3 regions of the Sphingobium sp. AntQ-1 genome follow, and region 3 is predicted to be linked to each of the others. Evidence: riboswitches for the same ligand, from Rfam matches in the RefSeq annotation. Region 3 holds a riboswitch; each other region holds the start of a gene.
The links. Region 3 has a riboswitch for cobalamin ahead of sphantq_RS20240 (TonB-dependent receptor plug domain-containing protein). Riboswitches for the same ligand answer to the same signal wherever they lie in the genome.
Positions count from the first base shown of each region.

Region 1: another riboswitch for cobalamin. It lies ahead of sphantq_RS06430 (TonB-dependent receptor plug domain-containing protein); the one in region 3 lies ahead of sphantq_RS20240 (TonB-dependent receptor plug domain-containing protein).
Region 2: another riboswitch for cobalamin. It lies ahead of sphantq_RS20845 (CbtB domain-containing protein); the one in region 3 lies ahead of sphantq_RS20240 (TonB-dependent receptor plug domain-containing protein).

Region 1 covers NZ_CP117158.1:1,296,846-1,307,081, reverse strand. The annotation lists gene sphantq_RS06450 (formate dehydrogenase beta subunit) at 1-917, shown strand, start outside; gene fdhF (formate dehydrogenase subunit alpha) at 914-3,760, shown strand; gene sphantq_RS06440 (formate dehydrogenase subunit delta) at 3,771-4,076, shown strand; gene fdhD (formate dehydrogenase accessory sulfurtransferase FdhD) at 4,105-4,917, shown strand; cobalamin riboswitch at 4,987-5,200, shown strand; gene sphantq_RS06430 (TonB-dependent receptor plug domain-containing protein) at 5,366-7,213, shown strand; gene sphantq_RS06425 (ABC transporter substrate-binding protein) at 7,250-8,059, opposite strand; gene sphantq_RS06420 (FecCD family ABC transporter permease) at 8,143-9,141, shown strand; gene sphantq_RS06415 (ABC transporter ATP-binding protein) at 9,135-9,914, shown strand; gene sphantq_RS06410 (penicillin-binding protein activator) at 9,945-10,236, opposite strand, start outside.
Region 2 covers NZ_CP117159.1:424,111-434,346, reverse strand. The annotation lists gene sphantq_RS20885 (efflux RND transporter permease subunit) at 1-1,740, opposite strand, end outside; gene sphantq_RS20880 (efflux RND transporter periplasmic adaptor subunit) at 1,751-2,884, opposite strand; gene sphantq_RS20875 (response regulator) at 3,243-3,971, shown strand; gene sphantq_RS20870 (ATP-binding protein) at 3,968-5,335, shown strand; gene sphantq_RS20865 (DUF3325 family protein) at 5,332-5,652, opposite strand; gene sphantq_RS20860 (PepSY-associated TM helix domain-containing protein) at 5,649-7,157, opposite strand; gene sphantq_RS20855 (ketohydroxyglutarate aldolase) at 7,154-7,459, opposite strand; gene sphantq_RS20850 (CbtA family protein) at 7,843-8,565, opposite strand; gene sphantq_RS20845 (CbtB domain-containing protein) at 8,575-8,802, opposite strand; adenosylcobalamin (AdoCbl) riboswitch at 8,851-8,935, opposite strand; gene sphantq_RS20840 (histidine phosphatase family protein) at 8,960-9,658, shown strand; cobalamin riboswitch at 9,620-9,872, shown strand; gene cobW (cobalamin biosynthesis protein CobW) at 10,130-10,236, shown strand, end outside.
Region 3 covers NZ_CP117159.1:297,781-308,016, forward strand. The annotation lists gene sphantq_RS20225 (PQQ-dependent dehydrogenase, methanol/ethanol family) at 1-1,213, shown strand, start outside; gene sphantq_RS20230 (GMC family oxidoreductase) at 1,222-2,829, shown strand; gene sphantq_RS20235 (cobyrinate a,c-diamide synthase) at 2,935-4,242, shown strand; cobalamin riboswitch at 4,254-4,444, shown strand; gene sphantq_RS20240 (TonB-dependent receptor plug domain-containing protein) at 4,593-6,533, shown strand; gene sphantq_RS20245 (hypothetical protein) at 6,560-7,096, shown strand; gene sphantq_RS20250 (DUF1636 domain-containing protein) at 7,096-7,503, shown strand; gene cobT (nicotinate-nucleotide--dimethylbenzimidazole phosphoribosyltransferase) at 7,500-8,516, shown strand; gene sphantq_RS20260 (histidine phosphatase family protein) at 8,513-9,082, shown strand; gene sphantq_RS20265 (adenosylcobinamide-GDP ribazoletransferase) at 9,079-9,798, shown strand; gene sphantq_RS20270 (threonine-phosphate decarboxylase) at 9,795-10,236, shown strand, end outside.

The DNA.
Region 1 (10,236 bases), on a different replicon from region 3:
ACATCGTCGCGCCCTTCATGCTGGAGGTGCGCGAGGGCGCGGGCGCCTATGTCTGCGGCGAGGAGACGGCGCTGCTCGATTCGATCGAGGGCAAGCGGGGGCAGGTGCGGGCCAAGCCGCCTTTGCCGGCGTTGCAGGGGCTGTTTGGCCGGCCCACGGTCATCAACAATGTGCTGAGCCTGGCGGCGGTGCCGTTCATTCTGGCGCAGGGGGCGGATGCCTATGCGGCGGTCGGGTTCGGCCGGTCGCGCGGGACCATGCCGGTGCAACTGGCGGGTAATGTGCGGCATGGCGGGCTGTATGAGGTCGGTTTCGGCATCACGCTGGGTGAATTGGTGAACGATATCGGCGGCGGCACGTCGAGCGGGCGGCCGGTGCGGGCGGTGCAGGTGGGCGGGCCGCTGGGCGCCTATTTCCCGCCGAGCATGTTCCATCTGCCGTTCGACTATGAGGCGTTCGCGGCCGCGGGCGGGTTGATCGGCCATGCCGGGATCACGCTGTTCGACGATAGCGTGGACATGGCGCATATGGCGCGCTTCGCAATGGAGTTCTGCGCGGCGGAAAGCTGCGGCAAATGCACGCCTTGCCGGATCGGATCGACGCGCGGCGTGGAGATTATGGACCGGATCATCGGGGCGCGGGACACGTCTCACCCTGAAGATAAGGGGAAGGTTTCGACAGGCTCAGCCCGAACGGGGGAGGGCTATTTGGATAGGGCGCTTTACTCGCGGGCACCGAACCGGATCGATGTGTCGATCGAGGCGCAGACCAGCCTGCTGCGCGATCTGGCCGATACGATGAAATATGGGTCGCTCTGTGCGCTGGGGGGCTTCACCCCTTATCCGGTGCTGAGCGCGCTCGATTATTTTCCCGAAGATTTTGGTGCGAGTGCGCCGATCAAGGAGGCCGCGGAATGAGCTTCAACCGCGAAACAGATCATGGTACGCCGCCGGCGATCTCCACTGGCAAGTCCGTCACCCTGACCATCGACGGGCAGAGCGTGACCCTGCCCGAAGGCACCAGCATCATGCGGGCGGCGTCGCTGACCGGCGGGTCGATCCCCAAGCTGTGCGCGACCGACAGCGTGGAGAGTTTCGGCTCCTGCCGCCTGTGCCTGGTCGAGGTAGAGGGGCGCAATGGCTATCCCGCATCCTGCACCACGCCGGTCGTGGACGGCATGGTGGTGCGGACGCAGACCGAGCGCCTCAAGCAATTGCGGCGCGGGGTGATGGAATTGTATATCTCCGACCATCCGCTCGATTGCCTGACCTGCGGCGCGAACGGGGACTGCGAATTGCAGGATCAGGCGGGCGCGGTCGGCCTGCGCGATGTGCGCTATGGCTATGACGGCGCAACCAATATGGGGCAGGCGAAGGACCAGTCTAACCCCTATTTCGACTTCGACCCCAGCAAGTGCATCGTCTGTTCGCGCTGCGTGCGGGCGTGCGACGAAGTGCAGGGGACGTTTGCGCTCACGATCGAGAATATGGGCTTTGCCTCCAGGGTGTCGGCGTCGCAGGGCGAGGATTTCCTGGGGTCCGAATGCGTGTCCTGCGGGGCGTGCGTGCAGGCTTGCCCGACCGCGTCGCTGATCGAAAAGGCCGTAGTGGAGATCGGCACGCCCGATCGCGCCGTCGTCACCACCTGCGCCTATTGCGGCGTGGGTTGCACGTTCCGCGCGGAAATGCGGGGCGAGGAACTGGTGCGGATGGTGCCGTGGAAGGACGGCAAGGCCAATCGCGGCCATAGCTGCGTCAAGGGCCGCTTCGCCTGGGGCTATGCCCAGCATCAGGACCGTATCCTGAACCCCATGATCCGTGCGTCGGTGAGCGAACCGTGGCGCGAAGTGTCGTGGGACGAGGCGATCGCTTATACCGCGAGCGAGTTTCGCCGGATTCAGGCGAAATATGGGACGCGCAGCATCGGCGGGATCACGTCGAGCCGGTGCACCAATGAAGAAACCTTTCTGGTTCAAAAATTGATCCGGCAGGGGTTCGGCAATAATAATGTCGATACTTGCGCGCGGGTTTGCCATTCGCCGACCGGCTATGGGTTGAGCCAGACGTTCGGGACGTCGGCAGGGACGCAGGATTTTGACAGCGTGATGGCGGCCGACGTCATATTGGTGATCGGCGCAAACCCGACCGACGGGCATCCGGTGTTCGCCAGCCGCATGAAGAAGCGGTTGCGGCAGGGCGCGAAGCTGATCGTCATCGACCCGCGCCGTACCGATATGGTGCAATCGCCCCATATTGCGGCGGAGCATCATCTTCCCTTACGGCCCGGCACCAATGTCGCGATGCTGACCGCGATGGCGCATGTCATCGTGACCGAGAAGCTTTATGACGAGGCGTTCATTCGCGAGCGCTGCGACTGGGACGAATTTGCCGATTGGGCGGAGTTCGTGTCGGAGCCAGCGCGCTCGCCAGAGGCGATCGAGCCATTGACCGGCGTGAAGGCGGACGAGGTGCGTGCGGCGGCGCGGCTCTATGCCACCGGGGGTAATGGCGCGATCTATTATGGGCTGGGCGTCACCGAACATTCGCAAGGTTCCTCCACCGTCATGGCCATCGCCAACCTGGCCATGGCGACCGGCAATGTCGGACGCGAGGGCGTGGGCGTGAACCCGCTGCGGGGGCAGAATAATGTGCAGGGCGCTTGCGACATGGGCAGTTTCCCGCATGAATTTTCGGGCTATCGCCATGTGTCCGACACCGCGACGCGCAGCATGTTCGAGCGGGCATGGGGCGTGGCGCTGGACGCCGAGCCGGGATTGCGCATCCCCAACATGCTGGACGCCGCGACCGACGGGACGTTCAAGGGGCTGTTCGTGCAGGGCGAGGATATCCTGCAATCCGATCCCAATACCCATCATGTCGCAGCCGGGCTGGCGGCGATGGAGTGCGTGGTGGTGCAGGATCTGTTCCTGAACGAAACCGCCAATTACGCCCATATCTTCCTGCCCGGATCGACATTTCTGGAGAAGGACGGCACCTTCACCAACGCGGAACGGCGCATCCAGCGGGTGCGCAAGGTGATGGCCCCGCTGAATGGCTATGCCGACTGGGAGATCGTGCAGTTGGTGGCGAACGCCATGGACTTGGGCTGGACCTATGGCCACCCGTCCGAAATCATGGATGAGATTGCCGCACTGACCCCGACCTTTGCCGGCGTGCATTATGACCGGCTGGAGGCGGAAGGATCGCTGCAATGGCCGGCCAATGACGCAGCGCCCGACGGGACGCCGACCATGCACATAGACGGCTTTGTGCGGGGGAAGGGCAAGTTCGTCGTCACCGACTATGTGCCGACCGACGAGAAGACCGGACCGCGCTTCCCGTTGTTGCTGACGACGGGGCGGATATTGTCCCATTATAATGTCGGGGCGCAGACGCGGCGGACCGCCAATACCGCCTGGCACCCGGAGGATCGGCTGGAGATGCATCCGAGCGATGCGGACAATCGCGGCCTGAAGGACGGCGACTGGGTGACTTTGCGCAGCCGGGCTGGGGAGACGACGCTGCGCGCGCTTGTTACCGAGCGGGTCGCGCCGGGCGTGGTCTATACGACCTTCCATCACCCGGAGACGCAGGCGAACGTCATCACCACCGACTATAGCGATTGGGCCACCAACTGCCCGGAATATAAGGTGACGGCGGTGCAGGTGATGGCGTCGAACGGGCCGAGCGACTGGCAGCAGGATTATGTGCGGCAGGCGCGCAACAGTCGCCGCATCGCGCCGTTGGAAGCGGCCGAATAGGGAGGCGGATATGAGCGATGATATCCATGTCATGTCCACCGAGGACCGCCTGCTCTATATGGCGCACCAGATCGCGCGCAATCTGGCGATGATGGGAGACGCGAAGGCGACGGAAGCGCTGGCCGAGCATCTGACCCGTTTCTGGGACCCGCGGATGAAGGCGCAGATCGTCGCCATCGCGCAGGACCAGCCCGACCGGCTTTCGCCGATGGTGGCGGCCGCCGTCGCGCGGATGGCGCGGGGTCGGGCGGCGCCTGATGTCGACGCGACGCAATTCAACGCGGTGGACGAGACGGGCCATTGCGACGCCGGTTGAGCGGCGCGCCGTCCACCGCTACGCCCTGATGATGGAAGACGCCGCCGCCAGCCCCCTGACATTCGATCGTCTGACCCCGGACGGCCGGACGCAGGCGATCGCCCGCGCGCTGGCGGAGGAAGTGCCGGTCGCGATCGAATTTAACGGCATCGGCTATGCGGTGCTGATGGCGACGCCGAGTGACATTGGCGATCTGGTGCTGGGCTTTGCGCTGGCCGAGCGGCTGATCGGGCCGGGCGATGCGGCGTTCGATGTCGACACGCATCGTACCGACCAGGGGATCGTGGCGCGCGCGACATTGCCGCAGGACCGCACCGAGGCCTTGCTGGAGCGAGTGCGGCATCGTGTGTCGGAGTCGTCGTGCGGCATGTGCGGGATCGAAAATCTGGAGCAGGCGATAAGGCCGCTGCCCAAGGTGACGGCGGTATCGCGGGCGGACCCCGCCGCCATCTTTCGCGCATTGGGGGGGCTGTGCGATCATCAGCCGTTGAACGCGGCGACCGGGGCCGCCCATGCCGCCGCCTGGGTCGGCGCGGATGGCGCGATCTTGTTGGTGCGAGAGGATGTCGGGCGGCATAATGCGTTCGACAAGCTGATCGGGGCGATGGCGCGCCAAGGAGACAGGGCACGGGCGGACTGGGACGGCGGTTTCGCGCTGCTGTCGTCGCGCTGTTCCTATGAACTGGTGGAGAAGGCGGTGCTGAGCCAGTGCCCGATGCTGGTCACCATTTCCGCGCCGACGCGATTGGCCGCGACTCGCGCGGAGGCGGCCGGCCTGCCGCTGGTCGTGCTGGCGCGGGGCGATGCGCTGTTGCTGCGCGGCCACAGGCTGTTGCCCTAAACCGGCGACGGCTTGGCATTGCATCCGCTTTCCCCTACAGCGCGCGGCGCAGGGGCGGCTTGGCTTCCCCTGCGAGATGATCGCGCCGGTGCCCCGTCAGGGGCTTAATCGGGAATGCGGTGCGGGCGTGCGAGCGCCCAATTCCGTGGCTGTCCCTGCAACTGTAAGCGGATAGTGCGATGCATATGGTCGAAAGACCGGCCACTGGACCGATGTCCGGGAAGGCTATGCATTCGTGCTGCGACCCGCGAGCCAGGAGACCTGCCGGCGCTTGGTCGCTCTTGCTTTGGTCCAGGGGATGGCCGGGGCACGGTGGTTTTCCGTCGAGCGACGCCATGCGGCCGGGGCCGCATCGGGTTGTGGACGGGATATGGCGCCATCCCTTGCCTCTGCCTGACCGCGTTGCGGACGCCCCAGCCCAAGTCGCACCGGCGCCGGGGGGTTATATATGCTGAAAACAGGTATTTCTCTGGTGGCGCTGATCGTAGCGACGCCGGTTCTGGCGCAGGATGACCAGATCGTCGTCACCGCCACGGGCATCGCGCAGTCGCGCGACGAGGTCGGCCAAGCGATCACCGTGATCGACGCGGAGACGATCAAGACGCGGCAGGCGATCGATGTGGTCGACCTGCTGGCGACGACGCCGGGCGTGCGCTTCAACCGCAACGGATCGACCGGCGGGGTGACCGGCGTGTCGCTGCGCGGCGCGGAAACGACGCAGACTTTGGTGCTGATCGACGGGGTGAAGGTCAACGATCCCAGCGGCATCGGTGACGGTTATGATTTCGGGCCTTTGCTGACCGGCAATATCAAGCGGATCGAGATATTGCGCGGCTCCAACTCGGTAGTGCATGGCAGCCAGGCGATCGGCGGCGTGGTCAATGTGATGACCGGCGTGCCGGCTGAAGGGTTTGGCGCGAACGCATCGGTGGACTATGGCTATAGCGATACGCTGAACGCCAAGGCGGACGTGTCGGGCACCAGCGGCATCGCCGCGGGCGGGATCGGCGCGGCCTATTTCCGTACCGACGGCATTTCGTCGGCAGCCGGGGGCACGGAGCGCGACGGGACCGAGAATATCGCGGCCAACGCGCGGCTGACGCTGAATTTCACCGAGGCGCTGAGCCTGGACCTTCGTGGCTATTATATCCATGCGGACATCGACTATGACAGCTTCTTCGGCGCGCCTGCCGACAGCAGCGATGTGAGCAAGCTTGACCAATATGTCGGCTATGCGGGCCTCAACCTGGCGCTGCTGGATGGCAAGCTGACCAATCGCGCCGCCGTCACATATCTGCGCAACGACCGCGACTATTATTTCGTGCGCGGCACCGATCCCGATTATGGCTATTCGGGCACAAATCTGCGGTTCGAATATGAGGGCGTCTATGCGCCGGTCGAGCAGGCCAAGCTGCTGTTTGGCTATGAGCATGAACGGCCCGACTATGATTTCTTCGGCTTTGGCGACACGGCGAGCGCGAAGATCAATATCGACAGCGTCTATGCGCTGGCGATCGTCAAGCCCTTCGCAGGCCTGGCCGTCACCGGCGGCGTGCGCCATGACGACCATAGCCAGTTCGGCGGGGCGACGACCTTTGGCGCGAACGCCAATTATTCGCCCAATGGCGGCGCGACCAATGTGCGGCTGAGCTATGGCGAAGGATTCAAGGCGCCTTCGCTCTATCAGCTATATGACATCTATAGCGGCAATACAGCGCTGCGGCCGGAGCGGTCGAAAAGCTACGACATCGGGTTTGACCAGAGCCTGGATGGCGGGCGGGCGATGCTGTCGGTTACGGCGTTCCGCCGCGACACGCTCGACCAGATCAATTATGATTCCTCGCTGCCACCCTTTGGCGGTTATAATAATCTGGACCGCACCCGCGCCAAGGGCGTGGAAGCGTCGATCGCGCTGAAGCCGGTCGATGCGCTGACCGTCACCGGCAGCTACAGCTATGTCGATGCGCGGGATCGGTCGGCGGGGTCGGCCAACTATGGCAATCGCCTGGCCCGCCGCGCCGCCAATGCGGTGAGCGTGTCGGCCGACTATGTCTGGTCGTTCGGCCTGTCGACCGGCGCGACGGTCACGATGGTGGGCGACAGCTTCGACAATGCGGCCAATACGCGGCGGCTGGACGGCTATGCGCTGGCCGGGGTGCGGGCCTCGATGCCGCTGGGCGCGCATCTGGAAGTCTATGGTCGCATCGACAATCTGTTCGATGAGACGTACCAGACGGCCTATGGCTATGGCTCCTATGGCCGCGCTGCCTATGGCGGCGTGCGTGTTCGCTTCTGATCGACAGGCAAGGGGGCGGGCGTGATGCCTGCCCCTTCAGCGCAGCGCGTTCAGTCGCGCCATGATGGTGCGCGCCGCCTGCACATAGGCGGGGCCGCCGCACACGGTCCAGCTTTGCGGCAGGCTGATGCGCGGAACGGCGGCGAGCGCGGGATGGTGCAGCATTTCGGTGCCCTGATCGACCACGCGGTCGGTGGCGCTTTCCACGATCAGCCAGTCGGGCCGCGCCGCCACCATTTCTTCCAGCGGCACTTGCGCCAGCGGCGGTTTGCCGAGTTTGGCGGCGAGGTTGGTGAGGCCGACGCGGCGCATCAGATCGTCGATCAGCGTGCCGGTGCCGGTCATATAGCCGCGCCGCTGATAATAGGCCGCGACGCCGCTGTGTTTGGGGCGAGGAAGGGCGGCGAGGTCGCGGTTCATGGCCGCGATCAGTCTTTCACCGCGATCGACATGCCCGATGGCGCGCGCCATCTGGCGGATCTGGTCGAGGATCGCGGCATAGCTGTCGGCGCTGGCGAGGCCGAGCGTGCGCCACTGGCCCGGCGGCGCGCCCGCTACCGCATTCGGGCCGATCGGGAAACCCAGGATCAGGTCGGGGCGGATCGCCAGCACTTCCTCCGCGGGACGGCGCAGCGTGCGGAAACCGCGCGCTTTGATCGCCGCTGCGGAGAGTTCGGGATCGCGGGCGTTGCTGCTGAGCGCGGCGATCTGGGTCGGATCGGCGAGGGCCAGCAGATATTGGTCGGCGCAGACGTTGAGCGACACGATGCGGCGCGGGGCGGCCGATGCGGACGTGCCGGCAAGCACGAGCAGGGCGGTTGCCGCGATCATCAGGGGGCGGATCATGGAAGCGTGTTGAATCCAATAGCGGGACTTGATTCCGCCTTCGCAGGAACACGCGGCATTGCCAACCGCCAAGGCGCGCGCAAGTGACCGCGCGCCGCCATCATCCGTTGCTGATCCCCGGCTTGCTGCTGCTGGTCTTCGGCACCGCCTTCGGCTCCGTGCTGCTGGGCGCGGTGGCGATCAGTCCAGCGCGCGTCTGGGCTGTGCTGACCGGCGGCGGCGATGCGGTCGCCCGCACCATCATACTGGACCTGCGTTTGCCGCGGATGCTGCTGGGCTTGGTTGTCGGCGCGATGCTGGGGCTGGCGGGGGCAGCGTTGCAGGGTTATCTGCGTAATCCGCTGGCTGAGCCGTCGGTGCTGGGTGCGTCCAATGCGGCGGCGCTGGGGGCTGTCTGCGCGCTCTATTTCGGGCTGGCGCAGTTGCATCCGATGATATTGCCGCTGCTGGCAATATTGACCGGACTCGTCGCCATCCTGACCCTGTTCGCGCTGTCGGGCACGGTGGAAAGCCCACTGACGCTGATCCTGGCCGGCATCGCCGTGGCGACGCTGGCGGGGGCGGGGATCAGCCTGGCGCTCAACCTGTCGCCCAATCCCTTCGCTGCGATGGAAATCATGAGCTGGCTGATGGGGAGTCTGGAAAATCGCAGCTATGCCCATGTCTGGATCGCGCTGCCCTGCGTCGTCGTGGGCGCGGCGCTGCTGATCGCGGACGGGCGGACGCTCGATGCGCTGACCTTGGGCGAGGATGGCGCGCAGGCGCTGGGCGTCAACCTGTCGGTCGCGCGGTTGCGCATGATGCTGGGCGTGGCGATCGGCGTAGGCGGCGCGGTGGCGGTGTCGGGGGCGATCGGGTTCGTCGGGCTGATCGTGCCGCATCTGGTCCGACCGCTGACCGACCGGTCGCCATCGTCCGTTTTGGTCCCGTCCATGCTGGGCGGCGCAGCGCTGCTGACTCTGGCGGACATCGGGGTGCGGCTGATCCCGACCAATAATGAATTGAAGCTGGGGGTGGTGACCGCGCTGCTGGGCGTGCCCGTCTTCCTGGCGCATCTGATACAGGAGCGGCGGCTATGGTGACGATATCGGCGCAGGGGCTGACGGTGCGGCTGGGCCGCCACGCAGCGGTGCGGGATGTGGACGTGAGATTGGAGCCGGGGGCTTTGGTGGGCGTGATCGGTCCCAATGGTGCGGGCAAGTCCACGCTGATCCGCGCGCTGCTGGGGCTGGTCAAGCCGCAGGCGGGGCGGGTGCTGATCGACGGACAGAACGTGACGCGGCTCGACCGGCGGGCGATGGCGCGCGCCGTCGCCTATCTGCCGCAGGGCCAGACGCTGCACTGGCCGCTCAGCGTCGAGCGGCTGGTGGCGCTGGGGCGATTGCCGCATTTGGGGCCATTGTCCAGGATGTCGGCGGATGATGAAGCGGTGATCGAGGCGGCGATGGTCCGGGCCGATGTGCAGCATCTGAAGGGTCGGACCGCGACCGAATTGTCGGGTGGCGAACGCGCGCGGGTGCTGCTGGCGCGGGCGCTGGCGGTGGGCGCGCACGGGCTGATCGCGGACGAGCCGCTGGCCGCGCTCGATCCGGGGCATCAGATCGACGTCATGGACCTGCTGCGCGGCGAGGCGCGCGGCGGGGCGCTGGTGGTGACGGTGCTGCACGACCTCGGCATGGCGGCGCGTTATTGCGACCGGCTGCTGCTGATGGACGGCGGGGCGCTGGTGGCCGATGGCGCGGCGATGGACGTGCTGACGGCGGGTGCGCTGGCGCGGGTCTATGGCGTGACGGCGCGGATCGAGCGGGACGGGGACGTGCCGCTGATTGTGCCGATGGCGCGGGTTAACGAATAAGATATCCGTTCGAAGCGAACGGGGTCTGGATTACTCCCCAAACCCCCTTGGTGCAGGATCGGCGACGGTCACGGCGCCAGCGCCGACTTCGCTGACTTCCAGCGCGCGTTCGGCGACGCCGGCGCGGTTGAAGCGGAAGGCGCCATCGATGCCGGAGAAACCGCCTACGTCGCGCAGGCGCGCGGCGGGGAAGGGCGATCCGGGCTTCCAGTCCTGCGCGATGCGGACGGTCAGCAGCACCGAATCATAGCCGAGCGAGGACAGGCGAAAGGGGGATGCGCCGTAGCGGGCGCGATATTTGGTCGCGAGTTGACGATAGAGC
Region 2 (10,236 bases), 130 kb from region 3:
GGCGCCGGCGGGCAGCGTGACCTGCACCATCACCTGCCCTTGATCCTCGACCGGCAGGAAGCTGGACGGCAGCCGCACGAAGATGAGAACCAGCAGCACCAGCACCACGACATACAGGCCCCAGAACAGCTTGCGCCGATTCAACATCTGCTGCGTGCGGCGGACATAGCCGCCGGTCAGCCTCTCAAACCAGCGGTTGAACTTGCCGGCCCAACCTTCGTTGCGATGGTCCTCGCTCGCGGACTTGAGGAGGGTCGCGCACAGCGCCGGCGACAGAATCAACGCGACCACCACCGACAGTAGCATCGATGACACGATGGTTATGGAAAACTGGCGGTAGATGACGCCGGTCGATCCGCCGAAAAAGGCCATGGGCAGCAACACTGCCGACAGCACCAAAGCGATGCCGACCAGCGCGCTGCCGATCTCCTCCATCGACTTGATCGTCGCCTCGCGCGGGGAAAGCCCTTCCTCCTCCATGATGCGCTCGACATTTTCGACCACGACGATCGCGTCGTCGACCAGCAGGCCGATGGACAACACCATACCGAAGAGGGTCAGCGTGTTGATGGAATAGCCGAACAAGGCGAGAATGCCGAAGGTGCCGAGCAGCACCACTGGCACCGCGACGGCGGGGATCAGCGTCGCGCGCCAGCTTTGCAGGAAGACGAACATCACCACCACGACCAGCGCGACCGCTTCAAGCAACGTCTTGATGACTTCTTCGACCGACAGCTGGATAAAGGGCGTGGTGTCGCGCGGAAATACGACTTTATATCCATGCGGCAGGCTGCTCGACAGTTCGGCGACCTTCGCCTTGACCAGTTCGGCGGTCTTGAGCGCGTCGGCGCCCGGCGCCAGTTGCAGCGCAACGCCGGACGCGGGATGGCCGTTGAGCCGCGCGGCCGTGGTATAGCTTTCATTACCCAGTTCGACTCGCGCCACGTCGGACAGATGGACGATCGATCCGTCGGTCTGGGTCTTGACGATGATGTTGCGGAATTGTTCGGGCGTCTGCAACCGCGCGCGCGCCGTCACGGTGGCGTTGATCTGCTGCCCGGCGGGCGCCGGGTCGGCGCCGATCTGGCCCGCCGACACTTCGACATTCTGCGCCGCAATCGCGCTCTGTACGTCGGACGGCATCAGCTTTACCGCGGCAAGCTTGTAGGGGTCCAGCCACACCCGCATCGCATATTGCGACCCGAAGACCTGGGTGGCGCCGATGCCATCGATACGCGCGATCGGGTCCTGGAAATTATTGACCAGATAATCGGCGATGTCCGCCTGCGTCGCTATGTCCGTCTCGTCATACAGGCCGACCAGCATCAGGAAGTCGGTCTGCTGTTTGGTGACGGACAGCCCCTGCTGCTGCACGGCGTTGGGCAGGCGACTGAGCGCCTGCTGCACCCGATTCTGCACCTGCACCTGCGCGGTGTCGGGATCGGTGCCCTTCTGGAAAGTCACGGTGATCCGCGCCTGTCCGGTGGCGGTCGAGGAAGAGGAAAAATACATCAGGCCATCGATGCCGGTGAGCTGCTGTTCCAGCACCTGCGTGACGCTGGTTTCCACGGTTTCGGCCGATGCGCCGGGATAGGTGGCGCTGATGCCGACGCCAGGCGGGGCGATGTCGGGATATTGGGCGATGGGGAGCGACAGCATCGCGCCCAGGCCCGCCAGCATGATGCCGATGGCGATGACCCAGGCGAAAATCGGCCGTTCGATGAAATAGCGGCTGAGCAAGGGCCGGCTCCTATTGCGCTGTCTTGATGGCGACAGGCTTGACGACGTCGTCGGCCTTCACCTTGTCGGTGCCCTCGACGATCAGGCGGTCGCCGGCCTTGAGACCCGCGGTGATCAGCCATTTGTCGCCGATCGCCTGAGCGGCGGTGACGATACGGCGTTCGACCTTGTTCGCCTTGTTCACGACCAGCGCCGTGGCGTTGCCCTTGGGATCGCGGTTGATGCCCTGTTGCGGCGCCAGAATCGCGCCGGGCACCACCGATTGCGGCGCGATCACGCGGACGAACATGCCGGGCATCAGCAGCCCGTCAGGATTGGGAAAGCGCGCGCGCAACGTCACCGTGCCGCTGTTGACGTCGACGATCGGCTCGGCGAATTCGATCCGGCCTTCCTGGGGATAGTCGGCGCCATCTTCCAGTTTCAGCCGGATGGTCGCGCTGGCCGCCAGCGTCTTGCCCGCCGCCAGCGACCGGCGCAACGCCAGGATTTGCGAGCTGGACTGGGTGACGTCGACATAGATGGGGTCGAGTTGCTGGATCGTGGTCAACGGGTCGGTCTGGCTGGTCGTCACCAGCGCGCCGGGCGTGAACAGGGTACGGCCGATGCGCCCGCTGATCGGCGCCCGGACCAATGTGAAGTCCAGATTGACGCTGCTGGTCTGCAGGCTGGCGCGCGCCTGCTGCACCGCGGCGCTCGCCTGTCGCGCGGTCGCGATCACATCGTCGCGGTCCTGCGCGCTCACCGCTTCGGTATCGCCCAGGCTGCGATAGCGCTGTGCCTTGGCCTGCGCGGCTGCGGCGGTCGCCTGCGCACTGGCCAGACTGGCCTGCGCCTCGTCGCGCGACGCGCGATAGAGGCGGGCGTCGATCTGGTAGAGCGGCTGGCCGGCGCTGACCATCGATCCTTCGGTGAACAGCCGCTTCTTGATCAGTCCCGCCACCTGCGGCCGCACTTCCGACATCATGGTCGATACGGTGCGGCCGGGCAGTTCGCTGGACACCGTGGCGTCCTGCGTGCTCAGCGTGACCACGCCCACTTCCACCGGCCCCTTTTGCGGCGGCTTTTGCTGTCCACATGCCGCAAGCGACAGGCCAAGAGCGATTGGCGCAACCCGAAGGCTGCGCAAGGTGGCGGAAAGGAGCATGGTGTGGCGCTTATCCTTGAAACTGTGCCGCACAGGCCCCTGCGATGCCCGCCGATGCACGAATAAGACCGGACCGGGCGCACGAGGGGGAGGGGGGAGGGGCGTGCGCGACCGATTCGGGCCGTGCACCGGGTTTCCAGCCAGGATGGCGGGTATAGGCATCGCAAGGACTCCGTTGGCGTCGGCAGGGGAGCCGACCTGGCCCTCTTCGCGGCTTTGCCCGTCTCATGGTAGAGTGACTGTTTTTCGAAATGCGGCGATGCGTTGCATGACCGCGCATGTTCGTATCGCTTTGTATCGGCCTGTATCGGCCAACAAGAAGCGCAGACTTTTAATGCGACGCGCGCTAGGACGGGCCATGGCCGATGCTGCATCCTTCCCTCCCGCCACAGTGCTGGTGGCCGATGACGACGCGGATATCCGCGACCTGATCGTCGGCCAGTTGCGGCAGGAAAATTACCGCCTGCTGGCCGCCGCCAATCTGGCCGACCTGCGTCAGACATTGCGGGACGAGGCGGTCGATCTGATCGTGCTCGACCTCAACCTGCCCGATGGCGACGGACTGTCGCTGTGCCGTGAATTGCGGGCGGAGGGATCGGACGTGCAGATCATCATGGTGACGGCGCGCGGTAGCGCGATCGACCGGGTGCTGGGGCTGGAACTGGGCGCGGACGATTATCTGACCAAACCGTTCGAGCCGCGCGAACTGCTGGTGCGCATCCGCAACTTGCTGCGCCGCGCGCGCAACGGGCCGGCCGCGCGCACCGGTGCGATGCGCTACGCGCATATCGGTCCCTGGCGCGTCGATCTGGTGCAACGCCGTCTGGTCGCGCCCGACGATCGGCTGGTGATGCTGTCGTCGGCCGAATTTCGACTGCTCAGCCGTTTCATTGACGAACCCAATGTCGTGCTGGACCGGGAGACATTGCTGCCCGAACGCCGCGCCACCGCCGCCTTCGATCGCTCGATCGACCTTCAGATCAGTCGTCTGCGGCACAAGCTGTCGAGCCTGCCGGGCGGCGAGGATCTGATCCTGACGGTGCGTGGCGAAGGCTATGTCCTGGCCTGTTCGGTCGATCATTCATGATCCGCGGGATCGCCGGCCGCGCCCGCGCCTTCTTCCGGTCGATGGCGGGGCAGATTTTCCTGATCCTGACGCTCGGCATGTCGGTCGCCGCGATTGTCGCGCTGCTGGTGGCGGAACAGACGCGCCGCCACGATTTCGAACGGGTGCGCCGCCAGCGCGTTCTTGCCAGCGCCATCGACGTCGCCGATCGTTTCCGCCGCGACCCCCGGCGCATCGAAAAGATGATGGCGACGCACAGCATCATCGGCGCGGCGCCTGCGCCCGAAGGCATCAGTCTGAACGAGCCGGACGGCGATCTCCAATCGCTTCTGCGCGCGCGCCTTGGTCCGCAATCGCAGCCCGAAGCGGGACAGGTGCCGGTCGGCCTTTGCTTCCCCGACCGCTACAGGTCGAAAGAACTGGTCGCCGGGCTGATCGACGCGCCACGCCCGGACTGTTGGGTGGTGCGCTATACCGATGGAACCGGCCAGCGCCGGGCGATCGCGCTCAGCTTCCCGCGCATCGCCAAACCGCCCAGCACCATCTTCAATCCGCTTTACCTGATCGTCATCGTCGCGGCCTCGGCGGGTCTGGGCATCCTTGTCGCCCGCATCGTGGCTACGCCGCTGCGGCGGCTGGAACAGGCGGCAGAGGCCTTTTCCGTGTCGCTCGACCCGGAGGAAATTCCCGAACGCGGGCCGGAGGAGGTGCGCGCCGCCCTGTCCACCTTCAACCTGATGCAGCGCCGCGCGCGGGCGGGCTTTGCCGAACGGACGCAATTGCTCGCCGCGATCAGCCATGATCTCCAGACGCCCTTGACCCGCCTGCGGCTACGCCTGGAACTGGTCGAGAATGAGGAATTGCGCGCACGCCTGTTGCAGGATCATCAGGCGATGCAGACGCTGGTGCGCGAAGGGCTGGACCTCGCCAGCAGTATCGAGGCGCGCGAGGAATGGTCGGCGCTCGACATCGATTCGCTGCTGACCAGCATGGCGGAGGATGCCGAGGAACTGGGCGCGCCCGTCCGGTTCCGCAGCGGGTGCGGCGGCACGGTGCGGGTAAAGCCCAATGCGCTGACCCGCTGTATCGCCAATCTGGTCGACAATGCCGTGCGCTATGGTGGCAGCGCAGAGATTAGCTGCGCGCGATCGGGCGGCAGGCTGCTGATCCATGTGCGCGATCATGGCCCCGGCATCCCGGTCGACCAGCTCGACCAGATGTTCGAACCCTTCACCCGCGGCGCCAGCAGCCAGCCGGGCGGGCGTCATGGCACCGGCATCGGCCTGACCATCTGCCGCTCGCTGGCGATGAGTTTCGAAGCATCGGTGCGCCTGCGCAATGCCGATGATGGCGGCCTGATCGCCACCATCGACATGAAGGCCTAAACCAGCAATCCGGCAACCAACATGACGGCCGCAACCGGCACGCCCGCCCGCGCCACCGCCGGACGGTAGGTCATGCCCAGCACCACCACGCCGCCCAGCAGCGGCAACAGCCCGATCCAGGCGATCAGCGCCATGCCGACATCGGCCCACAACATCAGGCTGAGCAGCGACAGGCCCAGCAGCGTCCACCCGGCCAATTCCAGATGACCGACAAAGGGACGCCGCTGCCATGTAGTGAGCAGAACCGGCCGATGTCGCTGCATCCGCCCCGCCAGCGCGAACAAAGCAAGGTAAAGCAGACCGATGGTGAGCGTCATGCCGGCGCCATCCGGCGGCGAACCGGGGTCGGCGCGCTGCGGCGGCGCAATTGCTTCCAGACCAGCAGGCCCAGCGCGACCGCAGTCGCGGTCAGCAGCATATTGCCCGACAGGATCATCACATCCCCCGCCCAGATCGGTCCCAGCGCAGCGGCGAGCGCGCATAGCAGCGCCAGCAGTCCCAGCAGGAGTGGCCAGCCCAGCGCAGGTGGCAGGACCAGCCCCAGCAGCAGCGCCGCGCCCGCGCTCCACAGCGCGACTGCAACCTCCTGCTGCGCGCGTTCCGCCAGGCCCAGCGGCAACAGCCGATTGGCGATCAGGAAGGCCGCCATGCCGATCGGCACGCCCACAAGGGCACCGACGTTCAACCGCTCCAGCAGCCGGTTGCCGATCGACAAGGGCGCGCGTTCCCGTCGCTTGACGATCCACAAGATCATGCCGCTCGCGATCGCCAAGGTCAGCATGGCGCCGCCCAGAAAATAGAGCCAGCGCGTTAGCAGCGGGGCAAAATGGGCCATGTGCAGGCCGTAGATGGTCTGATAGGCGCGCACGCCCGCTCGCTTTTCCGTCCAGGCTTTCAGCACCTTGCCGGTCGCGCCGTCGAAGCTGATCTCTGCGGGCAGAGTGCCGATCGCGCCCACCTCGACCGGATAGATGGTCACCACCGCGGCGGCATCGCCGGGGTTGAAGATATAGACCCGACCCACCGGCGCACCGCCAAAATAGCGCTGCGCCTGCGCCAGCATCGGCCCGACCGGGGCCAGCGGCGCCTTGGTCCCGCTCGCTTCCCGGCTGACCGTGCCGGGGGTCAGGTCGCTATAGAGCGTCGCCACATCCGCGCCATAGCCGGCCGCAATCCCCCAGGGCATGTTGAGCGACGCCAGCGTCAGCAGCCCGGTAAAGGTGATCATGATATGAAAGGGCAGGGAGAGCACGCCCAGCGCATTATGCCCGTCCAACCACGATCTTTGTCCCTTGCCGGGGCGGAAAGTGAAGATGTCCTTGAAAAAGCGCTTATGCGCGATGATGCCCGTGATGATCGCCACCAGCATCAGCATCGCCGCCAGCGACGCCAGCCACCGTCCCCAGGGATAGGGCAGTTCCAGCTCGAAATGCAGGCGGTAGAAAAATTCCCCGCCCAGCGTGTCGCGCGCCACCGGCGCACCGCTCACCGGATCGAGCGCCCGGCTCATATAGGCGCCGCCGCTGTCATAATTGGCGTTGACCACATTGGATCGGCCGTCGGGTGCGGACAGATACCAGCCTGCCGATCCGGTCGTATTGGTCGACAGCCACTCGGTCGCGGCCGTGATCGCGCGGACCGGATCGGCCTGTCCGCTGATTTCCGGGCGCATCCAGCGGCTGATCTCCGGCTTGAACACGGCCAGCGTCCCGGCCAGGCAGATGATGAAGAGGATGTGGCCAAGTAGCAGCCCGGTCCAGCCATGCAGCCAGGTCATCGCCTGCCGCGCCCCATCGCGCACCATGGCGCTCGTCCCGCTCATGCCGGTTGCCCTGCGATCCAGGCCACGCCGCTCAGCGCCAACGCCGCCAGCACCACGCCCGCGACCGCGCGCCACGGCCCCTGCGCCAGAAAGGCCCAGATGGAGACGCCAGGCGCGATCAGATAGGCGATCATGGTGGCAAAGGTCACCGCCTCCACCCGCGCCATCGGCAGGGTGCGCGCCAGCGCTGCGGCGCCCAAGGCCGCCACGCCATAGGCGCCGACCGTCCCGGCGATGGTGCGCAAAGCGACATTGGCGCGGTATCGCCAGCGGCTCGCCCGATAATGGATGGGCGGGGCCATCGGAACACTCCTCGTCAAAACGATGACCGGATTATCCGACGCGCATCATGCAAGTCAATCGCATTAGCAGCTTACGCGCATAATTTTCCACAACGCAAAGGCGTCCCCGGCGCCCCGCCCAATTTGGGCCTGCGCGACCAGATTTTCGCGCTTCGATGCGCGGTGCCATTCGCGCCGGGCGTCGCTCATTATCTGCCCGCGCGGCTCCGCGCGATGCCGTCCAGCGTCAGCGTCTCCGCCAGCGATCCTCGATCATGCGCCGCGCCGTCAGCAACCTTTCGCTGTCGGCGCGCGACAGCAGCGCATCCTGCCCGATCGGCACGATCGACCGCCATTGCGACAGCATGATCGTGCAGATGCTGGCGACATAGATATTCCCAGAGCTATGGGCGCGCCATCACCCGTTCCGCCGCCAGGCCAAAGACGATTCCGATTGTCGCCCACAACAGCAATTGGGTCGCGATCGAGGCCAAACGGAAGTTCCACAGCAGGGTCGCCGGGAAATCAGCCGGCACTTCATCGACGCTGGGCAGCAGATACTGGCCCAGCACGACCATCGCGCCATAGGCTCCCACCGCAATCAACGTCGCATCGATGCCCGGACGGGATAGGGCCAGCACGCTTCTGATCTTGGCAGCGATCACCGCCCCGCCCACCGACAAGGCGATCATTGCGAAATAGGCGGCGGTGCGAAGACCCACCGTTTCATGCTTGCCCACGGCCGGCGGCGTCTGCGGATATTTGATTCCCGGCACGATGACCACCAGGAAGATGGCGATTCCGCTGAGCAACAGGGCGAAGCTGCGTGGACCGAAGCGGCCAAAGCGTCCATAACCATAGGCGAATATGAGCGCGAAAATCCCGCCGACCGCCGCGCCGTAGAGCGCCAGCGCGGTCAGCAGACCCGCGCCCTTCTGCGTCGCCCGGCTTACCAGTTCCGCTTGTTCCCCATCCGAAGGCATGTCCATATGATGCACTACATGTGCGTTCTCGTGGCCGATGGCGAGGTCGATATGCGGCTCCGCAATCACGCGGGCGAACATCGTCGCGATGAGGGCCGCCAGAATGCCGGCCAGCATTCCGCGCCACAACAGGCTCTTGGTCATCGCCTGGGATCAGTGGCAGGGAAAGCCGAGAAGATGGCGGCCGTCATGCACATATTCATGCACATACATGCCGTCGAACAAGGCGACGGCGCCCTGTTCGGTGCTGACGAAATAAAGGAAAATAAGCGCAATCAGTGTGCCGAACACGGCCCATGGTGCGATGTCCTCGATCGGGATGGCGGAACCGCCCTGGACGGGAATGAAATGGTCGTCGAACAGTGCGGCAGTCGTTGACATAACCCAGACTCCTATAAGGGATTGCGCGTCCCGCGAGAGATTGTTCGTTCAGGAAGAAGGTCTGGCTCTCGACCTTTTACGTCGATAACAGTGGCGCGACCGCGCCGGAATCTCACCGGCTTCTTCTTCCTGATGCCCGCGCTGTTTAGGGTGCGCGATGGCGCGACGTCAACATGTCTTGGAGGTTCCGCTGTCCACATCCCTCCTTCTCCTATGCGCGGCGTCCACGCCGTCCAGCCGGGTCGGCGGCTTCCCGGCGCTGGACGAGGGCCTGGACGCACGCGGCGCGCATGATGCCGCCGCCTGCCGCCTGCCGCCGGGTTTCGACAACCATGTCCTTTGCAGCCCGTCCCGCGCCGCCGCGCAGACTGCCCAGGCGATGGGGCTGGATGCCTCGGTCGAGGTCGCGCTGGTGGACATGGATGCCGGGCGCTGGTCGGGCCGGTCGTTTGCCGACCTTTTCGCCGCCGAACCGGCCGCCCTGTCCGACTGGATCGCCGATCCGACGCAGGGCACCGCGGATGGTGAGACCATGGAATCGGTGCGACAGCGGGTAGGCGGCTGGCTGGACGGAATCGCGCAGTCGCCCGGATGCATCTGCGCCATCAGCCATGCCATGACGATCCGCGCCGCGCTGGCGCACGCGCTCGGCTTTCCGCTCGTGACGACGCCTGCCATCGACATTGCGCCGCTATCGACCGTTCGCCTGTCCTTCAACCGCATCTGGCGGCTTCAGGCGATCGCACCGCACTCAGGGCTTGCGGACGGCCCCGGCAGCCGGTATCGCCGACCGCATCCGGGGAGCCGCAAGCCCCCTTCGATGACTGATCGCGCCGGTTCCCCGCAAGGGGATTAAAATGGGAAGGCGGTGCGGGTGGCAGTCCCTCGACAAGGGCGCTCATCCAAATCCGCAGCTGTCCCTGCAACTGTAAGCGGCGAGCGCGATGCACATCGCTCCCTTTCCAGGGGAGCAGCCACTGGGCCGGACGCTAAATCCTGCGAGGCCTGGGAAGGCGTGCATCAAGCGATGACCCGCGAGCCAGGAGACCTGCCGGCGTCTGGTCGCTCTTGCTTTGGTCCAGGGGATGGCCGGGGCACGGTGAACGCCGTCTGAGCGACGAACCCATGTGGCTGGGGCCGCATCGGTGCGCGCTGACGGGCTCCATGCGCCTGCTCGTCGCCGCGCATCGACCGTTCGTTCGCGTCCGGCACGCCCCCGCCGAGATATCGCTCAGGTGCAGCGGGGGTAGACATGGCCATCATCAGGCTCGGCGATGCCGATCGCCCCTTCGCGCATGAATCCCATGGCGCTTGAAGGAGAAGAAGCGTGAGCAAGATCCCGACCACCGTCATCACAGGCTTTCTGGGGGCGGGCAAGACGACGTTGATCCGGCATTTGCTGCACAATGCCAAGGGTCGCAGGCTGGCGCTGAT
Region 3 (10,236 bases):
CGGCAAGGTCCGCCCGGTCATCCTCCATTCGCCCAAAAACGGCTATCTGTTCGTGCTGGATCGCGAAACCGGCAAGCCGCTGCGCGTCAATCCGCTGGTGCGCACCAACTGGACCAAAGGGTTCGACAAGGATGGCGTGCCGCAGATGACGCCGGACCGCACCGACTTCTGGAACGGTCCGCGCATCATCTTCCCGGCCTCGGCGGGCGCGCGCAACTGGTATCCGGCGGCCTACGACGCCAAGCGGAAGAGCTATTACGCCTCCGTGTTGGACATGGGGAACCTCATGTTCACTGTCCCGCCCGGCACCCCGGCGGCGGCGCGGCGGCCCAAGGCGCTCAACGTCCAGACGACCCTCATCTTCACGCCGCAACTGGAGGCGGTGCTTCCCACCCTGCCGCCCGCGATCCGCGAGCAGGTTGAAAAGCTGCCCGAAATGCAGTGGGTGAAGGACAAGCCCTATAGCAGCGAGTTGCGCGCCATCGATCCGCTGACCGGCAAGGCGCGCTGGGCGGTCCCGACCGAGGGCTGGCAGGACCGGATGGGGATGCTGTCCACTGCGTCGGGCCTCATCGTCCATGGCACGATCGGCGGCAAGCTGATCGTCCGCGACGCCGACACTGGCAAGCTGATCAAGGAAATCGATACCGGCACGTCCATCATGGCCGCGCCCATGACCTATCGCGTGAAGGGCGTGCAATATGTCGCGGTCGCGGCCGGTTTCGGCGGGGGCGGCTGGGGCTATGTCCCGCGTTATTCGGCGGCCTATCGCAACGGCAACGCCAACCGCATCCTGGTTTTCAAGCTGGATGGCGGCCCGGTGCCGCCGCCGACGGCGTTGCCGCCTGCGGAGGTCGCTTCTGCGCCGCCCGCGCAGAAGGCTGGCGTGACGCCTGCGATGATCGCCAAGGGGCAGGGGCTGTTCTTCCAGAACTGCGCCATCTGCCACAGCAACCAATTGCGCTCCACGGCGCCCGATCTGCGCCGGATGCTGCCGGGGACGCATGACGTGTTCAACCAGATCGTCCGCGACGGCCTGCTGCTGCCGGGCGGGATGCCGCGCTGGGACGACTTGCTGAGCGCCGAAGATGCCGACGCCATCCACGCCTGGCTGATCGCCGAGCAGGGGCCGTTGCGGGAGCGGGAACTGAAATTGAAGGCGGCGGGCAAGCCGCTTGACGCGCCCAGCGCCGCCATCATGTCCAATTTCTAGGAACGACCATGGAAGATACCGACATCATCGTCGTGGGCGGCGGTTCGGCCGGGTCCGCGATGACCGGGCGGCTGGCCGATGCGGGCCTGTTCGTCACCCTGGTCGAAGCGGGCAAGACCGATCGGCATATGCGATCGCGCGTCCCGGCGCTGACCAGCGCGATCGTGCAGAATCCGGCTTATGACTGGTGCCATCAGGTCGAGCCGGACCCGTCGCTGGGTGGCCGGGCCGACATCTGGCCGGCGGGCAAGATGCTGGGCGGCGGCAGCGCGCTCAATGGCATGATGTTCATCCGCGGCCATCGCTGGGACTATGACGAATGGGCACGGCAGGGTGCGGCGGGATGGGATTATGAGTCGGTCCTGCCCTATTTCCGGCGCATGGAGGATAATGAGCGCGGCGCCGACCAGTGGCGCGGCACCGGCGGTCCGATCGCGGTGTCCGAAGGGCGCGCGCGCTATCCGATCACCGACCAGTGGATTGCGGCGGCGCAGGCGGCGGGCATCCCCCGATCAGCGGACCTGAATGGCGAACATGCCGAGGGCGTCGATTATGTGCAGGTATCGCAGCGAGGCGGCACGCGCTGTTCGGCGGCGCGCGGCTATCTGCACGAGCGGCGCGGCGGCAAGGCGCCGACCATAATGTTGGACGCGCAATTGCTGCGCATCCTGATCCAGGCAGGACGCGCAGTCGGTATCGTCTATTGGCAGGACGGCGTCGAAAAGACGCTGCGCGCCCGTCATGGCGTGGTGCTGAGCGCGGGCGCGATGAACACGCCGCGCCTGCTGATGCTGTCCGGTATCGGCCCGGCCGATCATCTGCGCGCCCATGGGATAGAATTGGTGTGCGATCGCCCCGGCGTTGGTGGCAACCTTCAGGATCATGTCGGCACCCATGTCGTCAACGAAGTCGATGCGCGAACGCTCAACAGCGACGCGCGGGGCTTGCGCGGGGCATGGCAGCTGCTGCGCTATGCGCTGTCGCGGCGTGGCACGCTGACAACTGCGATCGGCCATGCGCAGGCTTTCGTGAAGAGCCGGCCGGAATTGCCCGCGCCCAATCTCCAGATCAGCTTCGCCGCCTTCGCATTCGATTTCGATGAACAGGGCCGGTTGATGCTGCGCAAGACGCCGTCCGTATCCACCCTGGTCGGGCTGATGCGGCCCAGCCATCGGGGGCGGATCAGTCTCCGCTCCGCCGATCCCTTCGCGCCGCCGAAAATCGAGCATCGGCAACTGGGCAGCGACGATGATGTCGACCAGATCGTCGAGGGCATCGGCATCGCCCGCGGCATCCTGCATGAGACACCGATTGCGACACATATAAGGGGGGAGCTACGCCCCGGCGCGGCACTGACCGATCCCGATCAGTTGCGGGACTATGTGCGGATGGCGTCGATCCCGCTCTATCATCCGGTCGGCACGGCCAGGATGGGCGTGCGCGACGATGCGTTGGCGGTGGTCGATGCCGATCTGGCCGTCATCGGCGTCGAGGGGCTGTGGGTCGCCGACGCCTCGGTCATGCCCAGCCTTCCCGCTGGCAATACCAACGCCACCGCGATCATGATCGGCGACAAGGGTGCGGATCATCTGCTGAGGCGCCTCCGCCGCCATTGAGGCGCTGGCGGCGCGGGGCCTGCTTTGCCACAAGGCGGGCATGACACCGAATCGCGCCGCCCTCCTCGTGGATGCCATCGCCCCCTTGCCGGTATGGCGCACGTCGTGACGCCGCGACTGGGCGCGGGATTGGTGATCGGCGCCCCGGCGTCGGGCGCGGGCAAGACGATGGTGACGATCGGCCTGCAACGCGCCTTCACCGATCGCGGCCTGAGCGTGCAGGGCGCCAAATGCGGACCCGACTATATCGACCCGGCCTTTCACGAAGCCGCGACTGGCCGGCCCTCGGTCAATCTGGACGGCTTCGCCATGGCGCCGACCATGCTGCAGGGGCTGGCGGCGCACGTCGCTACAACTGTCCAACTCGTCGTCGCGGAAGGCGCGATGGGCCTTTATGACGGCGCACGGTCGCCGGGTCGTTCGGGCGCGTCGGCCGATGTGGCGCGGCTGTTGGGCTGGCCGATGCTGCTGGTCGTCGATGCCCGCGCAGCGGCGCAGACGGTGGCGGCGGTGGCGCATGGCTGCGCGACTTTTCCCGGCGCGCCGGCCATCGCCGGAGTGATCGCCAACAAGGTGGCCAGCACGCGCCATGTCCGCATGATCGAGGATGGGTTCGCGCGTATCGGCCTGCCGCTGCTGGGTGCGATGGCCACGGACGAGGGATTGGCCATGCCGTCCCGCCATCTGGGACTGGTGCAGGCTGGCGAAACGGAGGAACTGGAACGGCGAATCGACGCGATCGCAGCGCGGGTGACGGCGCAATGCGATCTGGATGCGATCCAGGCGGCGGCCGGCGCTACGACAGACGTGCCGGCGCAACCGCCCGGCATCCGGCCACCGGGGCAGCGGATCGCCGTCGCCAGGGACGCCGCCTTCAGCTTCTTCTATCCCCATATCGTACATTGGTGGCGGTCGGCCGGCGCGGAGCTGCGATTCTTTTCTCCGCTGGCGGACGAATCGCCGCCCGCCGATTGCGATGCCTGCTGGCTGCCCGGCGGCTATCCCGAACTCCATGCTGCGCGGATCGCGGCCAATGGCCAGTTCCTGAGCGGCCTGCGCGCCTTTGCGCAGAGCCGGCCGGTGCATGGCGAATGCGGCGGCTATATGGTGCTGGGCCGCACGCTGGAGGATGGCGACGGCGTCGTCCACCCGATGGCGGGCCTGTTGCCGATGGATACCAGTTTTGCGCGCAGGCGCCGAACATTGGGCTATCGCAGCGCGCGGCTGCGGCAGGGCGCCAGCTTCGCCTCTGTCGGGCAGCTATTGCTGGGTCATGAGTTCCACTATGCCAGCATCACCGCCAGCGAGGGCGAGCCGCTGGCCGACATGGCCGATGCGGAGGGGCAGGCCCTTCCTCCGGCGGGCCACCGCGCGGGCCAGGTGACCGGTGGCTTCTTCCACTTGATCGCCTGATCCAAGTCGATTAGGGCGGCTGCGCGTCAGGTTCCCCGCAAGGGGATCAAAAGGGAACGGGGTTAAAGACCCCGGCTGCCCCTGCAACTGTGAGCGGCGAGCCATCGAGGCACAAGCCATTGGAATCGATGATCCCGAGAAGGCGCTTCGAATACGGCATTGACCCGCAAGCCAGGAGACCTGCCTGTCGCGGTCGTTCTTCGTCCGGACAGGGTGTGCCGGTCGAACGAGGATATCCTCGCGCAACGACAAGCTGACCGTGCGGGTTCGCACGGTGGCGATGTCGTGCGCGTGCGCCCTGCATCGCCACCGCGTCGCGTCCGCCCGGTCCTGTCAACGACTGGGGGATTATGATGCATTGGATTTCAAAGAGCGGCCTTTTCATTCTAGCGGGCCTGTCCACGCCGGCCTGGGCCGATGATGCGGGCGATGTGATCGTGACCGCGCTGCGCCAGCCGCAGGCGATTGAACAGGTGGCGTCGAGCATCACCATCATCGACAAGCCGGCGATCGACGCCGCACAGGCGCTGGTGGTGTCCGACCTGCTGATCCGCACGCCGGGCGTCAGCTTCACCCGCAATGGCGGCTATGGCACGGCGACCTCGATCCGCATTCGCGGCGCGGAGGCCGACCAGACCGTGCTGGTCATCGACGGCGTGAAGTTGGCCGATCCGTCCTCGACCGGCGGCGGCTATAATTTCGCGACGCTGATGACCGGCGATACCGACCGGATCGAGATATTGCGCGGTCCACAGTCGATCCTCTGGGGCAGCCAGGCGATTGGTGGCGTGGTGAACATCGTCACCGCACGGGCCGAACGCCCGATCGAAGGCAGCTTCGATATCGAGGCGGGATCGCGCGATACCGTCAGCGCCCGCGCTGCGCTGGGCGGACGACAGGGCGCGATCGACTGGCAGGTCGCGGGCAGCCGCTTCACGACGGAGGGCATCTCGGCGATCAGCCCGCGCTTTGGCGCCAAGGAGAAGGACGGCTACACCAACGGCACGCTCAACGGGCGTCTGGGCGTCGCGCTGGCGCCGGGCGTGTCGATCGATATGCGCGGCTATTATGCCAAGGGGCGCACGGATATCGACAGCGCCGGCGCCATTCCCGACAGCCCCGAATATTCGGAAGTCGAGGAATGGATCGGCTACGCCGGCCTCAACGCCGATCTGTTCGGCGGTGCGCTGCGCAATCGCCTGTCCTTCAGCCGCAGCGAGACGCTGCGCGACAACGTCAATCCCGCCCGCAAACTGCGTCAGACCAGTTTCACCGCCAGAGGCGAGACGAAGCGCTACGAATATCAGGGCGTGCTCACCATCGCGCAGGGCTGGACCGCGACCTTCGGCGCGGAGCGCGAGGAGCAGCGGATGCGCACGGCTTCGCCTTCCGATAGTTTGGCTGCCTACGCCACGACCCGCGGGTCTGCCGATATCGACAGCCTCTATGCCCAACTGAGCGTCGAGCCGCTGGCCGGCCTGACCGTCAATGGCGGAGTGCGCTACGATCATCATTCGACCTTTGGCGGCAACACGGTCTTCGGTGCGGGCGCGGCCTGGGCGCTGGTCAAGGACCGCACGATCCTGCGGGCGAGCTATGGCGAGGGCTTCAAGGCGCCGACGCTCTACCAGCTCTACAGCGATTATGGGAACACCGCCCTGGTCCCCGAAAAGGCCCATGGCTGGGACGCCGGCATCGAACAGCATCTGTTCGACCATGCGCTGATCCTGTCGGCGACCTGGTTCGATCGCAGCACCGACAATCTCATCACCTATAATGGCTGTCCGACGACCAACCGGCCGCCGCTCTGCTATGCGCCGGGCACGACGACGCCGCGCTTTGGCTATTATGCCAATGTCCAGCGCAGCGAGGCGCACGGGCTGGAACTGGCCGGCGTCGCCCATGTCGGTCGGCTGACGATCGACGGCAATTATAGCTGGGTGTCCGCGGAGGATCGGTCGCCGGGCCTGAACTATGGCAACCAACTGGCGCGGCGACCGCGCCATGCGGCCAATGCGACAGCGCGGTACGACTGGGCGTTCGGTCTGAGTACCGCCGTGGCGGTGCGCTGGTCGGGCAAGGCGCTCGACACCGCGCGCACCAGCGCCACGGTCGCGCCACTGGTCAACGCGGCCTACACGCTGGTGGATTTGCGTGCCGAAATGCCGGTCATGGGCAAGCTGACGCTATTCGGCCGGGTCGAAAATCTGTTCGACGAATATTATGAAACCGCGCGGCGCTACGGTCAATTGGGCCGCAGCATTCATGCTGGCCTGCGGGCGCGGTTCTGATCCCCCCTGACAAGGAGCGTATGACCATGGACAGCCTGCCCCCTGCCGCCGCCCGCCATCTCTGGATCGGATTGATGACGCTGGCCAGCACCATAACCACTCTGGCGCTGGCCTGCGCCACGCCTTTCCCCGCCCTGGCCGCCCTGGCCGCGTTGCATGTCCGCCGGCAGGACGGCATCATCCTGATGCTCGCGGCCTGGGCGGTGTCGCAGGGGGTGGGCTATTGCCTGCTGGGCTATGAAACGACTGTGGAGAATGGCGTCTGGGCCGGGACCATGGCGCTGGCGGCGATCGCGTCGCTGCTCGGCGCGGATGGTGCGGCGCGCCTGTTGCCGCACGCGCATCCGGCGGTGCGGCTGGTCGTGGCCTATGGGGCAGCGTTCGCTACGTTCAAGATGGCCGTCCTGGCGGGCGCGTGGGCGCTCGATTCCGGCTGGGCGGCCTTCGCGCCGGATGTAATGGCGCGGCAGTTCGGGCGCTACGCCATGATCCTGGCCGGCCTGCCGGCCTTGCAGCATCTGGCCGACCGCAGCGGCCGGCTGCGCCGTGCGGCGACCGCCTGATGTTGCGCGCGGTCGAGGATGGTCCGGCGGTGGTGGTGTGCAGCAGTTGCCGCCACTCGCCGGGGCAGCGGGAAGATGCCGATGGCGTGCGCGGCGGTGCGCGGCTGGCGGAGGCGCTGCGCCGGGTGAAGGCCGGGTCGGACCGCTATGACGGGGTGGCGGTGCAGGACATGCCCTGCCTCTTCGCCTGTTCCGACCATTGCGCCGTCCATCTGCGGGCGCCGGGGAAGATCGGTTATGTGCTGGGGCGCTTTACGCCTGACGAGGATGCCGCGCGCGCGATCCTCGACTATGCGGCGCATCATGCCGCGAGCGCCCATGGCCAGGTGCCTTATGCCGACTGGCCGCAAGGGGTGAAGGGCCACTTCATCGTGCGTCTGCCGCCTGCCGGGTTCGTCGCCACATGAGCCTGTTTCCCACCGAGGCGGCGTTCGACGACGCGCTGGCGTCCCTGCCGCGGGCCGACCTGGCCTGCCGCGCCGCTGCCGCAGCGCGTCAGGGGCAATTGACAAAACCGGCCGGATCTTTGGGTCGGCTGGAGGAGATCGCCATCTTCCTGGCCGGCTGGCAACGGCGCGCGCGCCCGCATATCGATCGCGGCCGGGCAGCGGTCTTTGCGGGCAATCATGGCGCGACGCGGCATGGCGTCAGCGCCTTTCCGCCCATAGTGACGGCGCAGATGGTCGCGAATTTCGCCGCAGGGGGGGCCGCCATCAACGCGCTGGCGGGCGCAGCCGGGCTGGATCTGCATGTCGTGCCGATCGACCTCGACCGCCCGACCGAGGATTTCACCGTCGCTGCGGCGATGAGCCAGGCGGATTGTCTGGCGGCGCTCAATTGCGGCGCGGACATGGTCGATCCGGGCCTGGACCTGCTGCTGCTGGGCGAGATGGGCATCGGCAACAGCACCGCCGCTGCGGCTTTGTGCCAGCGCAGCTTTGGCGGCAGCGCGAGGGAATGGGTCGGCGCGGGGACCGGTGTCGATGCGCATGGCCTGGCGATGAAGCGACAGGTGGTCGAACTCGCCATGGCCTATCACGCAGACGCCCCGATGACGCCGTTCGAGACGTTGCGCCGGGTTGGCGGGCGGGAGATCGTCGCCATTGCCGGTGCCATGTTGGCGGCGCGGCATCGTCATGTGCCGGTGGTGCTCGACGGGTTCATCTGTGCGGCGGCGCTGGCGCCGCTGGCGGTGGCCATGCCTACGATCACCGATCATATTATTGCCGGACATCGATCCGCCGAGGCGGGTCACGGGCGGCTGCTCGACCGGCTGGGGCTGAGGCCATTGCTCGACCTCGACATGCGGTTGGGCGAGGGTAGCGGCGGCGCAGTGGCGGTGGCGGTGATCCGCACCGCGCTGGCGGCGCATGACCAGATGGCGACCTTCGCCGATGCGGGCGTGTCGGCGGGCGGATGAGCGGCACGCTGCTCCATCTGATGCGACATGGGGCGCCCGAATTGACCGGGCGATTGCTGGGACATGCCGACTGGCCCGCCACCGATGCAGGCATCGCCGCCTGCGTGGCGCGCGCCCATACGCTGGAGGTGGAAGTCATATCATCGTCCGATCTGACGCGCGCGCGCCAGGCGGCGACCGCCATCGCTGCGCAGCGCGGCATCGCGTCGCGGACCGACCCGCGCTGGCGGGAGCTGGATTTCGGGGCATGGGATGGCGCCGATCCGGCGATGCTGGACCAGGCGGCCCTGACGCATTTCTACGCGGACCCCGATGCCTGTCCGCCCCCCGGAGGCGAGCGCTGGTCTGCGCTGGTAGCGCGGGTCGGTGAGGCGATCGCCGCTCTTCCGCGCCGACCGACGCTGGTCGTGACCCATGGCGGCGCGATGCGCGCGGCGCTGGCGGCATTGTGCGGCTTCGACCAGCGTCAGATCTGGACAGTCGATCTGCCCTATGCCGCCTGCCTCACGCTGCGCCTCTGGCCGGGCGACCGGCCCTGGGCGCAGCTTGTGGGGTTGGTGACATGAAGGGCTTGATCCTTGCGCTGCAATTTCTGACGCGATTGCCCCTGCCGAGGGTGGAAGCGGACGGGCCGGCGTTCGCCGCCGCGATGCGCTGGTTCCCGGCGGCGGGCCTGATGATCGGCGGGCTGGTGGCCGGCGCGGCATGGGCCGGCGCCCGGATCGATGCATGGACCGGCGCGCTGCTCGCGCTGCTGGCGTGGGTCTGGGTGACCGGTGCGCTGCATCTGGATGGACTGGCCGACCTCGCCGACGCAAAGGGCGCCGCCCACCGGGATCGCGAACGCTTGCTGGCCGTGCTGGCCGATCCGCATGTCGGGGCCATGGGCGCAACGGCGGTGGCGCTGCAACTGATCGCAAAGCTGGTGCTGCTCCATGGCCTTGTGCAGGCCGCGGCATTTGGCCCGCTGCTGTTGATCCCCTTCGCCGCACGGATTGGGCCGCTGCTCTGGAGCCGCTGGCTGCCGCCTCTGCATGACGGCCTTGGCGCGCAATTCCGCGCGGTCATCCGCCCCGCCGATCTGGCGCTGTGGGGCGTCATGCTCCTCGCCGCCGCCTTCTGGATGCCGGCGCTGCTGGCTATGGCGCCGCTGGCCGGATTATGGGGCTGGTGGATTTTCACGCGCATCGGCGGCATTTCCGGCGACAGCCATGGCGCGGGTATCGAATTGCTGGAAAGCGGCCTTCTGCTCGCAGTTATCGTGTGGGCGCGAGCGTCATGACGCGCTGGACCCATCATGGCGGGAAGCTGGACGACGCGCGGCGGTGGTTCGGCGAGGGGCAGGCATCTTGGATCGACCTGTCGACCGGGATCAATCCCAATGGCTGGCCGGTCGAACAGGCGCCCGCGATCGACTGGCGCGCCTTGCCCGGTGACGCACAACTGGCCGCGCTGGAGCAGAACGCGGCGCGGCATTTCGGCGTCGATCCCGCTTATCTGTGCGCGCTGCCGGGAAGCGAGGCGGGCTTGCGCTCACTGAGCGGCATCATATCCGGCGCTATCGTGCACGGCGCAGCCTGTTACCGCACCCATCGCGACATCCATCCGGACAGTATCGCCTTCACCCCCGGCGTCGATGATTCCGCCTTGCCGGACGGCAAGATACTGCTGCTCGCCAATCCCAACAATCCCGACGGGCGCCTGCTGGACAGGGCGGCGC